Regions from separate parts of the Brevibacillus sp. HB1.3 genome, predicted to be linked through region 3. Evidence: riboswitches for the same ligand, from Rfam matches in the RefSeq annotation. Region 3 holds a riboswitch; each other region holds the start of a gene.
The links. A riboswitch is a leader RNA that binds a small molecule or an ion and turns the genes downstream of it on or off. The one in region 3 is predicted to bind cobalamin.

Region 1 (3,253 bases), on a different contig from region 3:
TAATCGTTCGTCACGTACTTGTTAAAATAAGTGCCTTTTGCATATTCCGATTGTTCAAAGCCCAAGAAGGTCTTGCCTGTTTCCTTGGCAATTTCCATACTTTTTTCCAAGGAGTAGAAGTTCATCATCATGAAGAACGTACGGGCGAAATCTTTTGCTTCTTCACTTTCGTAAACGATTCTGTTCTTTGCCAGATAGCCGTTCAGATTCATCGCACCGAGACCTACGGAGTGCAGCTCGCGGTTGGCCTTTTGAACGCCTGGAGCGTTTTCTACGCGCGTCATGTCACTCACGGCTGTAATGGCTTCGATTCCTTCGTGGACGGATTCACGGATCATTTTGCGTTCCATCACGTTGACAATATTGAGCGATGCCAGATTGCAGCTAATATCGCGACGAATGATATCCATCTCGCCGTAATTGGTAATCGTCGAAGTCTCCTGTAGCTGGAAGATTTCCGTGCACAGGTTGGACATTTTTACCGAACCGAGATCTTTCAGCGCATGGTTGTTGTTCGCATTCGTTTTGTTCATGATGTACGGATAGCCCGATTCCATTTGGATCATCGCGATTTTGGTCAACATCTCGCGTGCGCTCATTACGGTCTTTTTCTTAATGCGTTCGTTTGCCAAGAGCTCCTCGTACATCTCATCGAGGTCCATATCATCCAGATGCACACCGTATTCTTTGTACACGGAGTACGGAGCAAACACAGTCAATGGTTTGTTTTCCTCAGCCAGCTTGTAGAACACGTTTGGTACGATCAGGCCGATGGACAACGTTTTGATGCGGGCTTTTTCATCCGCATTGATTTTTTTGCAATCGAGAAACTCGTTGATATCCCAGCCGAAGATGTTGTAGTACGCTGCACCTGAGCCTTTGCGTTGCCCCATTTGATCCGCGTAGGAAAATGCATCTTCCAACAACTTGAGAACCGGCATGACACCTTTTGCCGCGCCCTCGACGCCTTTGATCGGCTCTCCTCGTCCGCGAAGCTTGGACAGGTTCACGGCTACACCGCCGCCAATTTTGGATAGCTGCATACAAGTTCCCAAAATAAAGTTAATGGAATTCAGTGAATCATCCATTTCGAGCAAGAAGCAGGAAACCATTTCTCCCCGGCGGCTTTTGCCTGCGTTCAGGAAGGTTGGCGTCGCCGGCTGCAAGCGTTGATCCATCATGGAGACCGTTAAACGCTTGGCGAGCTCAAAGTCACCTTGTCCAAGGGACAGTGCCACAACGGCCACCCGGTCTGGATACTGCTCCAAGTACATCGATTTATCGTTCGTTTTCAAAGCGTAATCTTTATAAAATTTGGAGATAGCCATATACGAAGCAAATTGAAAATCGACGTCATAGGCCAAACGGAAAACTTCATCAACCTGCTCAACCGTGTATGTTTCATAGACGTTTTCATAGAAGTCATTCTCGATCAAATAGTCCATGCGTTCTTTGACACTGCCAAAAGTCATCGTGTTGGACTGCACTTCTTCCATGAAGACCGCAACCGCTTCCCGATCCTTTTCCAGTTGATAAAATCCGTCGTTGCCACGCTGCATCAGTTCGTTGTTCAATTCAATATGCCGCAATTGCTGCCACCCCACTCGTAAATTGTTCCACGTCACGGCCGGTACCGGACAGTTCGAATTTAGAAATCACCGGAACACCATATTGGCTCGCGATCGTATCCGCACTTTTGGCAAAGCTGGTTCCCCAGTTGCGGTTGCCACTGGCAGATACCCCGCGCAGATGGACATGATTTCGCTTCAGGAACGTCGCCACCTTGTCCGGCACTTGTCCGAATCCCGTCGTGTATGTGATCAAAATGAATGGCTCGTCCAGCACCATATCTTGATCAATTTCCACATGTGGCAAATTAATTTTGTTGACGAATCGTCGCACGTTTCCTGTTTTTGAATCATAAGCGATTAGCATGTCCCTCATCCTATCCTTACTATTTTTACTCTGTATGTACGTTATTTAGCCAAAGTAAAAGCGCATCCGACGTTTACATGCCGAATGCGCGTGATGACTTCCATCTAGCAATTCGCCAATGCGAATTGAGCGCTCGAACACTTCCCTATCTCCCGTAGGGTAAACAGTGCAAGCGGTTAGGCAGGTCTCCTGGCTTTTGGATCATCGCTCCACTTTCGCCTTCCCGATCCTTCATGATCAGTGGCCTTCTTTCGCAAATGGAACTCTCTCATTACAGTGGCGGGACCGCGTCGGATTCTCACCGACTTCCCTATTAAGTCTACCAAATCTGGCTGGTAAACACCTTACCGCATCAATATGTAGTTGGTAAAACTTACTTTACCTCAATATATCGTAGGAGTCAAGCTCAGTATGGGCTCTTTTCGAAAACTAACTATTCTCCTTTTTCGGCTATTGCCAATCTCTGGTTCTCGTTCATATAATAGATTTTGTGTGTGTTGGTTAGCCTTGGAGAGATTGGAGATTCGCCCTCATGAAAAGCACCGACTATCAACCTGTCGTCATACCTCGTTCCTACCGTAGAATCATGACTTATCAAGAGCGTGAGTATCACATTTTCGTAAGTACACCTGCCGATCCCCCTCCGGAATCAGGCTTTCCCGTCATATATTTGCTAGATGGCAACTCTGTTTTTGCCACTATGACCGAAGCGATACGGATACAATCACGTGGCCCTGAACGAACTGGCGTGTATCCTGCTATCGTCGTCGGGATTGGCTATCCAACAGACGACCCATACCATCCTGCCCGTTTCTATGATTACACGTATGAAGTTCCCGCCTCAGAGCTTCCTGGCAGCCCAAAAGGAGCCGAGTGGCCACGGATGGGGGGAGCCGAGCAGTTCCTCACCTTTTTAGAGGAGGAGCTCAAGCCTAGCATCGAAAACGACTTCCCCATCGATCGGACGCAGCAAGCGATTTTGGGACATTCGCTAGGCGGCTTATTTGTCTTGCATGTGCTTCTGTCGAGACCACACGCGTTCCAGCGGTATATTGCCGGTAGTCCCTCTATCCACTGGAATGAGAGTGTGCTGCTTGCGAAGGAGAGTCAATTGCCGAGCCTGCTGACAGATGACCTCGACGTCCATGCGCTCCTGACGATCGGCGAGTTGGAAAACGATGGGCGATTCTTGGTCAAAGAAAAATCGCTGGCGATGATCGAACGTTTGTCCTCCATGGGTAAGGGCCAAATTAAGGCTTCCTTTAACGAATTTGCCAACGAAAATCACTCGTCCGTTTTGCCAGTCCTCATTAGTCAA
Region 2 (5,806 bases), on a different contig from region 3:
GACGGAAAAAGCAAAGCTTCTCTTTGAAGGAATGCACATTCCGACGCCAGCGGATTGGGCGGATCTACAGCAAAAGGTGCAAAAGCATGGCGTTTATCATGCGTACCGTTTGGCGATTGCACCGACACAGAGCATTTCCTACATTCAGAATGCGACTTCTAGCGTGATGCCGATTGTTGAGCATATCGAAACGAGAACGTATGCCAACTCTACGACGTATTACCCGATGCCGTACTTGTCTCAGGAAAACTATTTTTACTACAAATCGGCGTATGTGATCGACCAATTCAAAGTGATTGATCTGATTGCGGAAATTCAAGAGCACATCGACCAAGGAATTTCGACTGTGCTGCACGTGAACAGCAACATTTCAACCAGAGAACTGGCTCGCTATTATATTTACGCAGCGAAAAAAGGTCTGAAGTCGCTCTACTATACGCGGACGAAGCATTTGACTGTAGAAGAGTGCATTAGCTGCGCTGTTTAGTGAACGCGATTATAAAAGAAAAAGCATCAAGCAAAAAGAGAAGAGGAACGCCATATGAAAGCAGTCAATTGGAACAGGCCGGACGACGATTTTACGATGACGTTTTGGAATCAAAACATCATGCAGTTTTGGACGGATGATGAGATTCCGTTGTCAGATGACAAGATGGCCTGGATGGAGCTCAGTGCGACTGAACGGGATACGTATAAAAAAGTATTGGGCGGTCTCACCTTGCTGGATACGATTCAAGGCGGAGTAGGGATGCCGAAGATCATGGAGCATGTCGATGGACTGCAAAGAAAAGCGGTTCTCGCATTCATGGGCATGATGGAGCAAATCCATGCCAAATCGTACAGCAGTATTTTTACAACGCTGGCATCGACAGAGGAGATTGACGGTATTTTTTCGTGGGTAGAAAACAATCCACATCTGCAAAAGAAAGCGGCCCTCATCTCCAAACGCTATCAAGAAATTGAGAAACCGAAAGACTTGTACATGGCGATGGTAGCGTCCGTCTTCCTGGAAAGCTATCTGTTTTACAGCGGCTTCTTCTATCCGCTCTATTTGGCGGGTCAAGGAAAGATGACAAGCAGCGGGGAAATTATCGACCTGATTGTTCGTGACGAGAGCATCCACGGACTCTATGTCGGCGTTCTCGCGCAGGAAGTTTATCAAGGTCTGAGTGTGGTCGAGCAGACCGCAGCAAAAGAGGAACTGTATGCCCTTTTGCATGAGCTGCAAGAAAATGAAGAGGCCTATACGACTTCGTTGTATACCGAAATCGGATTGGCTGACGAGGTTCATGCCTACGTGCGCTACAACGCGAACAAGGCATTGATGAATCTGGGGCTGGACCCGCTCTTCCCGGAGGAAGAAGTGAACCCAATCGTGCTGAACGGCATTCGCACGCAGACGAAGCAGCATGACTTCTTCTCGAAAAAAGGAAATGGTTATGTCCGTACGTTAAACGTTGAGCCGTTGACCGACGATGATTTTAGATTTTAGTATGACAAAAAATGGATTCTGTGTTACTGTATGAACAGTATGCTGCCCTGCTCGTTTTCTGGGGCACTTCACAGAACCATGATAATTTCATAGGAGTGGGAACAGGTTCTTTGGTTATCAAAATCGACCAAGGATGAAAAGGGAAGTCGGTGAGAATCCGACACGGTCCCGCCACTGTATGAGGGGAGTCGGCACATTTATTAGCCACTGATCCAAACGGATTGGGAAGGCATGTGCAGATGATGATCCCAAAGTCAGGAGACCTGCCTGTTTCGACGACACTGCTTAACCTACGGGAGATAGGGAGGTGTTAGGATGCTGTGATCTCAGTGCTTATTTGGCATTTCTAACGTTCTTTTTGATCGTTGGAGATGCCTTTTTTATTGGGCGGATTCAAGTCAAGATCGAATGAAGAATGGAGAGGAAGCTCATGAAAAGCAGCAATTTGGGATATCCACGGATCGGGAAGAACCGCGAGTGGAAAAAGGCATTGGAAGCGTTTTGGGCAGGCACCATCGATGAGGCAAGCCTGGTACAGCAAATGGAGCAAATCCGACACCAAAACCTGTTGCGTCAACAGGAAAAAGGGGTCGAGCTGATCCCTGTGGGTGACTTTACGTACTACGATCACATGCTGGACATGGCTGTGATGTTTGGAATGGTCCCCAAGCGTTATGAATACAAGGAAGGCCCGGTTTCATTAGCCACATACTTCGCCATGGCTCGCGGTTCGAAGGAAGCTGTCGCCAGCGAAATGACGAAATGGTTTAACACGAACTACCATTACATCGTCCCGGAGTTCGGTGAAAGACAACCAGCCATAACCGAGAACAAGCCTCTCCAGGCCTATTTGGAGGCCAAAGAAAAGTATGGCATCATCGGAAAGCCTGTTATTGTAGGCCCGTATACGTTTGTCAAATTGTCTAAAGGATATGAGAAAAACGAATTTGAGATCGTCGTGGATCAACTCGTTCCGCTCTACATAGACGTTCTCCGGGAGTTAGAGCTGCACGGCGTGGAATGGGTGCAAATCGATGAGCCTGCATTTGTACTGGATGTTTCTGAGCAAGAACGCGCCATCATCAAGCGTATCTATACGCAAATCGGTCAAGCACTACCTCATCTACAATGCATGCTGCAAACCTATTTTGAAGCGGTGGATTGGTACAAGGAGCTAGTTTCCTTACCGGTAAAAGGAATCGGTCTTGATTTTGTACACGGAGCGAAGCGCAATTTGACTCATCTGAAAACACACGGGTTTCCAGCAGACAAGATTCTCGCAGCGGGAATCATCGACGGTCGTAACATATGGCGTGCGTCCATTGAGGAGAAATGGGAGCTGGTCAATGAAATTTCTGAGATCGTTCCACTCGAAAAGCTGTGGCTTCAGCCGTCTAGCAGTTTGTTGCACGTGCCTGTAACAGTTGAAGCAGAGAGCGAATTGCCAGAGGAAGTCGTGTCTGCATTGGCGTTTTCCGACGAAAAACTAGGGGAAGTACAGCTTTTAGTCCAAGGATTCCGATATGGTAAGTACGTCATTTCAAAAGAGATCGCTCAAAATGAAGCGGACTTGCTGAAGCTCGCATTATCTCCAGCGAGGAATCGTCTAGAAGTGAAGAATGCTTTACGTCAAATCGCTGCTGCCAAACTTGAAAGAAGTGTTCCTTATCTCGAACGTCGAGAGATTCAACAAAATACGTGGAAGCTGCCGCTGTTGCCAACGACCACAATCGGAAGCTTCCCGCAGACGGCAGAGGTTCGTCAAGCCCGACAGCAGTTTAAAAAAGGGAACTGGACAGTGGAGCAATACGACGCTTTCATACAGGCGCAAATCAAGGAATGGGTCAAAATACAAGAAGAGCTCGGTCTGGATGTCCTGGTCCATGGTGAGTTCGAACGAACAGATATGGTTGAGTATTTTGGCGAAAAGCTCGATGGCTTTTTGTTCACGAAAAACGGCTGGGTACAGTCATATGGCTCGCGCTGCGTGAAGCCACCTGTTATTTACGGAGATGTGGAGTTTGTGGGACCAATGACGGTCAAGGAAAGTGTGTATGCAAAATCATTGACCGCCAAACCAATGAAGGGGATGTTAACGGGCCCAGCAACGATTCTGAATTGGTCGTTCGCTCGAGTCGATGTCTCCAGACAAGAAGTGTGCGAACAAATCGCGTTGGCATTGCGAAAAGAAGTAGAAGCCTTGGAAGAAGCGGGGATTCTCATGATTCAAGTCGATGAACCAGCGCTGCGCGAAGGACTTCCGCTCAAAAAAGAAGAGCAAGCTGCTTATCTTGAATGGGCTGTCAGAGCGTTTCGTCTAGCGACTTCCACTGTTGCGCCGAGCACCCAGATTCATACACATATGTGCTATTGCGAATTCCATGATTTCATGGACGTCATCAGCGAACTCGATGCCGATGTGATCTCGATTGAAACCTCACGTAGCCACGGAGAGCTCGTGTCTGTATTCGAAACAGGTACGTATGATAAAGGCATCGGGCTCGGCGTATATGATATCCATAGCCCCCGAGTTCCAGCTGTTTCAGAAATGGAAGATATGGTAGCACGAGGCGTACAAGTACTTCCACCGGATCAATTCTGGATAAACCCGGATTGCGGGCTGAAGACGAGAGGAAGAGAAGAAACCGTTCAGTCATTACGAAACATGGTTGCGGCAACGAAGGCGATTCGGAATCGTTTGACAGCTCAGTCGGGAAGGTGAACGCGATGAGAGGGGCCACTCAAATGATGACAGAAGCACGACCGATCCAACAATCGAGAACCTTTTTGACTGATCTCGTCTTGCCACCGGATACCAATCACCACCATACCATTTTCGGCGGGAAAGTCATGGCCTATGTAGATAAAATCGCCTGCATCGCAGCTATGCGACATTGCCGTAAGCCTGTTGTCACTGCATCCAGCGATTCCTTCGATTTTCTCGCGCCAATCAAGACAGGGGAAGCGATCAACCTGGAGGCATATGTGACCTGGACCCATAAGACATCGATGGAAGTATTCGTGAGAGTGGAAGCGGAGAACTTGTTGACCGGGGAAAAGCGCATGACAGCACGCGCGTATCTGACGATGATTGCCCTCGATGATCAAGGAAAGCCGACGATCGTTCCTGGTGTCATTCCTGATACAGAAGAAGAGCGCATACAGTATGAAAAAGCGAAGGAACGCCATGTATTGAGAAGGAAGCGGAAGGTAGAGATGTAAGGGGGAACAATATCACCGCTATAACGAATAGATGCCTCTGGTGAGCTTGGTTGCAACAGGTCACCGGAGGCATCTTTCTTTTTCAAAATTTTACCTTGACCGCTCGTTGACTGAATGTAGCGACCGATAACGTGCGTGGTACTGTACAGAAGGCACAGACTTTACCCACCGTTCATCAAGAGGTTCATTTTTTTAACTGAATCGTTCTCTTTTAAAGGGCGATAAATGGTTAATTTCAACTCGGGCGCATCGTATACTCGAAATGTTATATGCTCCATCGTCATCGTACCCGCAGTCGGATGATTGATCTGTTTTGTCCCGATGGGAGTACCCTGTATATCGTAACGCGGCCACCATTCTCTGAATTCAGGACTGAGTTCCATCAGTTCGCCGACGAGCTCTTTAAACCAATCCTCCCCGACGAACGGTGTACTGGTAGAACGAAATTGCCCTAGAAGCCGTTTGGCGTGGCTTTCCCAATCATCAATAAGTTTTCGATAGTCGGTTGACGCGAAACATCGCCAAACTGCGTTACGTTCTTTCTTATTCATTTTTTCAAAATCCCCGAATACCAACTGTGAAGCTTTATTCCACATCAATATATCCCACCGCTGATCCGTTGCATAAGCCGGACACATTTCGAAATCGTTCATGAAGTTTTGCATGATCTTTGTAATTCCTGCCTCGAATGAGGTTGTTTGTTCAACAGGCAGTTTCCCGTGGGCGAGCATAAACAAATGATTTCGCTCCTCAGTATCGAGCTTCATTACTGATACAAGACTATCAAGCACCTGGGCCGACACTTGAATGTCTTTTCCCTGCTCCAGCCATGTATACCACGTAAGCCCGATCCCAGCAATCTGCGCTAATTCTTCTCTCCGTAAGCCTTGAACCTTCCTTCTTGGACCTTTGGACAAACCAAATTGCTCTGGAGAAAGCCGGGAACGCCGCGATTTTAAAAACAACCCCAATTCTTTTCGTTTGTCCTTATCGATGTTCATCTCATCCCTCCGCCTAATCCTGTTACTTTTAATACTATGATTAATAGGCTTCTATTTATAGTATTGTTCGTACTTTAATCTTACAACTGTA
Region 3 (5,806 bases):
CGAACCGTCTACCAACACGATGACCTTGCCTTGCAGCAGCATGTAGATCGCAAAATCAGGACGTCCCGTATAATTAACCAAGGGAAACACCGAACGAGTGTTGTCGCTCAGCATTTTTTCCAGAATGGCGCTGTTCACAATTTTTTTTGACGTACATTTGCGTAGTCTTTCGCGCATCATCTCTACCAGATCTTCAGATACCCCGTCTGTGATATACATTATGCCGACTCTTGTGCGTGAACGCGTTCCGAGAATAAAAGGCTCATAAGCCAGGGTAATGGTTCGCATACGCTTGCGAATGAGAGCAACGTTCGTGGAAATATCCTCAACGAAACCGTCCCGGGGACCTTTGATCGAAATCTCCGTATTGGCTTCCTCAGTGCCGCGCTCTGGCCGCTTAGAAATATCCCAGGCGAAGGGAGGAGTATCACCAATAAAAATCAGCAAATCTCCAGCAAAAAGTCGCTCAATCCACAGCTCTGAATCCGTGAAAAGGGGGATGAGGGGCAGAGAGCGCAAATCCCCCTCAGTCAGGAAGCGCTCAAGCTGTGGCAATGCTGTATCCTGTAATTGACGAATGTCTGAAAGCCCTTCACAATAAAGCATCAACACAGGCTGATCCTCGGTTGTGACCATGCTCATAAAAATAATGTCCGCACAATGCGCGAATTTTTCCCGCAGTTCCTCTTCAAGGGTCATAAGGGGTCTCCTCCTGTCTGGATGGTTTGCGCAGGGAAATCAGGATGAGTGCGAGTGTGACAATGATCATAAGGACGAAGTAAAGCGGATAGTATACGTGCGTGAGGAAGGAAACGAACTGCATGTCGCTATACGGGAGGCTGGTAAAGGCGATCATGCTCCCCCCGAGAAACAGGATCGTGTATTTGCGCTGTTTTCTGGTATGGATCGTGAGTAACTCCCCCAGAAGCAGCAAGCAGATAGTGATTCGAATAAAAGCGCCAGAGAGCCACTGGAAAATCGAGAAGAACTCCATATTTTCGATGTCTTTTCCAATGGTGAGGAGCCGCCATTGTTCAAATGCCGGAAAACGTTGACGGGCAGATTCGACAGGTCCGAATTCTGCAATCGCCCCTGTCAACGGACTGAGTGTCAACAGAACCGTAATGCCGAGCATAACGAAATAGTGTACGAGGCGGAGTGGCTTGCGGATGTGATGCTGAAGCAATAGCAACAGAAACAGCTCGGTTATACCACCGCCAAAGTAGAGCATCCCCATTATCAGAGGACGATAACCGTTCTGGAAAAGCGGTAGTAAAAGACTATAATCCTTTTTGGGAATATTGCCAAAAGCGACAAAAAATCCAAGCAACACGACGATAGGCAGAAGTATTACTGCTGTAATTCCAACAGAGGTTATTCCCCCGATAGCTGCGAGCACACATAAGCCCATCAAGGCGAATGCAGTCACCCATTCGGGTGTTCGAGGCAGATAATTGACGGTAGTCCATGTCTGGGTATCGATCAGATTGGTTAACGCCATCAAATACAGGCAGATCATGATCGGAGTGAGCAAAAGGTGGCTGACAATATTTCCTGTTCGCTGCTGAAGCCATTCATACAAGGCTTGTTGTTTTATTGTTCGATTGATCACAAACAATAAATACACCCACAAGGAAAAAGGAATACCAGCAACCAACACGCTCAACCAAGCATCTCTTCCGGCTTTACTCAATAAGAGGGGAATGACGGTTACGTGGTTCGTAATGCCGATCGTCAGCATCATCACCATAATGGCTTGACCAATCCCGATTTTTCCGTCCACTTTCATGAAAGACTAATCCCCCTGTGCGTGGTGGTGCTGTTAGGATTTGCCTGCTTACTTGGAAATATGTATCACGTATAAAGGTTACATCCTCCCGAAAAAGTATGGTATTCTACTATGAGGTAAAAAGGTAGAAACGGAGTAAGGAGTGCAGCCGATGTATCAGCTCATAAGAAAATATCTGTTCCAGCAAGATGCGGAAGAGATTCATGAAAAGACAATTGGTGCCTTAAGGCTGGTGGAGGATTCTGCTCCAGGCAAAAGCATCCTGAAGATGATCTATCAGGTAAAAGACCAGCGGTTGGAGAACAAGCTGTGGGGAATGACGTTTCCGAATCCAGTCGGACTTGCAGCGGGTTTTGATAAAAATGCAGAAGTCTATCATGCGTTGGGTGCTCTTGGTTTTGGGTTTGTGGAAATCGGGACATTGACGCCGCAGGGGCAGCCAGGCAATCCAAAGCCCCGATTGTTCCGATTGCCGGAACATCAAGCTGTCATTAACCGGATGGGCTTCAACAATCACGGTGCGTATCTGGCTTCCCAGCATTTGGTCGATTACGCATACTCAGATGTTCCGATTGGGATTAACATTGGGAAAAACAAAGTAACGCCGAATGAAGAAGCGGCCGTCGATTATAGCAAATGTATGGACATGCTCTATGCATACGGTCACTATTTCGTGATTAACATCAGCTCTCCGAATACCCCGAATCTTCGTGACTTGCAGGAAACGGAGAGCTTGCGTCATTTAGTGCGTGCAGTAAAAGAAAAGGCAACTGAAATGGAAGGGCGTTCCATCAAGAAAAAGCCGATTTTGCTAAAAGTAGCGCCAGACATGTCGGATGAGCACATGCGCGATGTTGTTCATGCTGCTGTAGAAGAAGGCATTTCCGGAATTATTGCTACCAATACGACACTGTCACGCGAGGCCGTTTCCGGACATCGATTTGCTGAGGAAGCGGGCGGACTGAGCGGAAGACCTCTTACAGAGCGTTCCACAGCTTGGGTGAAGGAGATTTATCAAGAAGTAGGAGACAAGGTACCAATCATCGGTGTCGGCGGTATTTATAATGGGGAAGACGCCTACGCGAAAATCCGGGCAGGAGCCAGTCTTGTTCAGGTGTACACGGGGATGATTTATCAGGGCCCAGGTATTGCCAAGCAAATCAACAAAAAACTGCTCAAGCTCATGCAACGAGATGGTTTTAAACATATTAGTGAAGTAATTGGCGTAGACGCAAAAGAATAGATAGAACAAAGTACGCATAGGTAGATGGTTCCGTTTGTAGTGGGTCATCTACTTATGCGTTTTCGCTTATATTCTTCCGATTTATGTAGTGATCCGGTATAATGATGTGGGACAAACATGAATTGTCAGTCAATTGTATATAGTCGGCGTTAGGTGCCTTTATGTGACACATAAAGGGTAACAGGGAATCGGGTGAAAGTCCCGAGCGGTCCCGCCACTGTAACCAGGGAGCTCTCTTTGAGAAGGAAACCACTCATCTTCGTATGGGGAAGGACAAGGAGCGCATAGATCTGGAAGCCAGGAGACCTACCTAGTAGCCACACCCACAGAACCTTCGCGGAAAGGAGCGGTGAATACGAGGCAATGAGGCTGTCTAATCAGTCTGTTGTTTTGTGTGCACATCTCGTCCACTGATGGATGGGATTTTTTTGTTTGGAGGAAAGAATGAAAGTCAGTGAAGGAGGATAAACATGAATCGATCTCGTCTCGTATCTACTTGTTTGATGATCGCGGGCTTTGTCTTGTATTTTTTGCTCAATGAACCTGAGACAGGACATGCGATGCACATCATGGAAGGGTATTTGCCATTATCCTGGGCCTTATTTTGGTGGGCTGTGTTCTTGCCATTCTTTATTCTTGGGATTCGCTCGATTAACAAGATTGTAAAAGAACATCCCGAGATGAAGCTCCTTATTGGCGTTGCAGGAGCATTTGCATTTGTTTTATCTGCACTGAAAATCCCTTCGGTTACAGGCAGCAGCTCTCACCCGACTGGAACGGGCCTTGGCGCGATTATGTTTGGGCCTTTTGCGATGTCTGTGTTAGGGAGTATGGTGCTCTTGTTTCAAGCCTTGCTTTTGGCGCATGGAGGTTTGACTACACTAGGGGCAAATGCTGTATCCATGGCAGTGGTAGGACCCATGGTGGCATACGGAATCTATCGGTTGATTATGAAAGTGGCCGGAAGTCAGCGTCTGGCGGTTTTTGCGGCGGCGGCTTTGGCTGATCTCGCTACCTATGTGGTGACTTCGCTTCAACTGGCACTCGCATTTCCAGCTGAATCTGGCGGAGTGTTGGCCTCATTTGCCAAATTCGCAGGAATTTTTGCGTTCACGCAAGTACCGCTCGCTATTAGTGAAGGTCTGTTGACCGTTCTTGTTTGGAACTGGTTGTTATCTTATAACGCAAAAGAGCTTACACAGCTTCGTTTGCTCAAACGGGAGGAATCGCTGTGAAAAAAGGATGGAACTGGCTTTTACTCTTGGGGGTAATCGTACTGGCTACTGTCCCGCTATTGCTGGTGCAAGACTCGGAATTTGGCGGCGCAGACGGCGTGGCAGAGGAAGCGATCAAGGAAATCGCTCCGAACTACGAACCTTGGTTTCAACCGCTGATAGAACCGCCAGGGGGAGAGACGGAGAGTCTATTGTTTGCGGTGCAGGCGGCGTTGGGAGCGGGAGTGGTTGGCTACGCCGTGGGCTTGTACAAAGGTCGGTTGGATAAACGGAAAAAATGAACGGGTTGCAGCTTGATTCTCTCTCTTATCAAAACAGGCTAAAACATCTGCCGCCAGCTCATAAGCTATTGCTGGCGAGTGCAATGCTACTGCTCGTCCTGGTGGGACATGTATGGATGCAGATGGCGGTCGTGGTTTGGATGACGGTATGGGTAGTGGTGTATGCTCGTATTCCTGTCCGTATCTACTGTGCCTTTATGATCGTGTCACTCTCGTTTTTCGCGGCGGGGCTCCCTGCTCTATTAATTGAAGGGGCGAGAGCAGGAGGAGTTCAGGTCCAGGTTGCGGCAGCATGGGAATTCGGTTCGTATGTGCTCTATGTGCCGATGTCCTCTTTCAGTAAAGTTTGGATCTTATTTTGGCGGACCATGGCGAGCTTATCTTGCTTTGCTTTCCTTTTGTTTACCGTGCCGTTTGCCGAAATCTTGCAGGTGCTTCGCCGGCTTCATATGCCTGTTCTTGTGACTGACTTATTAATGATCATGTATCGGTTTATTTTTGTGTTGGTAACGATTTCTCACCAGCTCTGGATTGCCCAACGTTCGCGCGGAGGTCATCGCGGCTTCCGGGCGACACTTCGGGATGCAGGGGTTCTCGTTGCGCAATTGTTTGTCAGAGCGATGCGTAAATACGAAGCGCTGCACAAAGGAATGGCGGCAAGAGGCTTCGGGGAGAGCATGCAGGTGCTTTCGTTTCATACCCATGCCCGCTCGCGCCGCTATGAGTGGGAAGCAATCGCAGGCTGTATACTGCTGGTGCTGCTTGAGTGGTGGACAGGAGGTTGGCGGTTATGACATCACGATTGTTGGAGTTCATCGATTTGCAGTACACGTATCCGGGAGGGCGGGAACCAGTCCTGTCAGGGCTGTCCTTATGGATTCCAGAGGGGAAAAAATGTGTTCTTTTGGGGCGGAATGGCTGTGGGAAGTCGACCCTGTTCTTGCATGGAAACGGGATCATCGAGCCACAGCAGGGACAGGTGCTGTGGAAGGGGAAACCGCTTGTCTACAAACGGGCCGCATTGCAAGAGATGACGCAAAAGGTTGGCTTGGTCTTTCAAGATCCCGAGCATCAGTTGATCGCAAGCACAGTCGCGGAAGATATATCTTACGGTTTATGCAATCAGAAGCTGCCTGTGGACGTAATCCGGGCCAAAGTAGAAAAGGTGCTGGATGCATTCGGGTTAAAAGAGCTGGCAGAAGTTCCGATTCATCATTTGAGCCTGGGACAAAAACGACGACTGGCACTCGCAGGGGTC

Region 1: another riboswitch for cobalamin. It lies ahead of nrdI (class Ib ribonucleoside-diphosphate reductase assembly flavoprotein NrdI); the one in region 3 lies ahead of HPY31_RS14605 (energy-coupling factor ABC transporter permease).
Region 2: another riboswitch for cobalamin. It lies ahead of metE (5-methyltetrahydropteroyltriglutamate--homocysteine S-methyltransferase); the one in region 3 lies ahead of HPY31_RS14605 (energy-coupling factor ABC transporter permease).

The regions. Positions count from the first base shown of each region.
Region 1 is NZ_JABMIT010000001.1:997,399-1,000,651, forward strand. Features, by position in the region: gene nrdE (class 1b ribonucleoside-diphosphate reductase subunit alpha) at 1-1,589, opposite strand, end outside; gene nrdI (class Ib ribonucleoside-diphosphate reductase assembly flavoprotein NrdI) at 1,576-1,935, opposite strand; cobalamin riboswitch at 2,098-2,297, opposite strand; gene HPY31_RS04710 (alpha/beta hydrolase) at 2,468-3,253, shown strand, end outside.
Region 2 is NZ_JABMIT010000001.1:991,584-997,389, reverse strand. Features, by position in the region: gene nrdE (class 1b ribonucleoside-diphosphate reductase subunit alpha) at 1-487, shown strand, start outside; gene nrdF (class 1b ribonucleoside-diphosphate reductase subunit beta) at 542-1,492, shown strand; cobalamin riboswitch at 1,579-1,777, shown strand; gene metE (5-methyltetrahydropteroyltriglutamate--homocysteine S-methyltransferase) at 1,923-4,214, shown strand; gene HPY31_RS04685 (acyl-CoA thioesterase) at 4,238-4,714, shown strand; gene HPY31_RS04680 (helix-turn-helix transcriptional regulator) at 4,876-5,715, opposite strand.
Region 3 is NZ_JABMIT010000005.1:347,433-353,238, reverse strand. Features, by position in the region: gene HPY31_RS14620 (spore germination protein) at 1-699, opposite strand, end outside; gene HPY31_RS14615 (GerAB/ArcD/ProY family transporter) at 689-1,789, opposite strand; gene HPY31_RS14610 (quinone-dependent dihydroorotate dehydrogenase) at 1,941-3,032, shown strand; cobalamin riboswitch at 3,167-3,360, shown strand; gene HPY31_RS14605 (energy-coupling factor ABC transporter permease) at 3,503-4,267, shown strand; gene HPY31_RS14600 (energy-coupling factor ABC transporter substrate-binding protein) at 4,264-4,548, shown strand; gene cbiQ (cobalt ECF transporter T component CbiQ) at 4,545-5,342, shown strand; gene HPY31_RS14590 (energy-coupling factor ABC transporter ATP-binding protein) at 5,339-5,806, shown strand, end outside.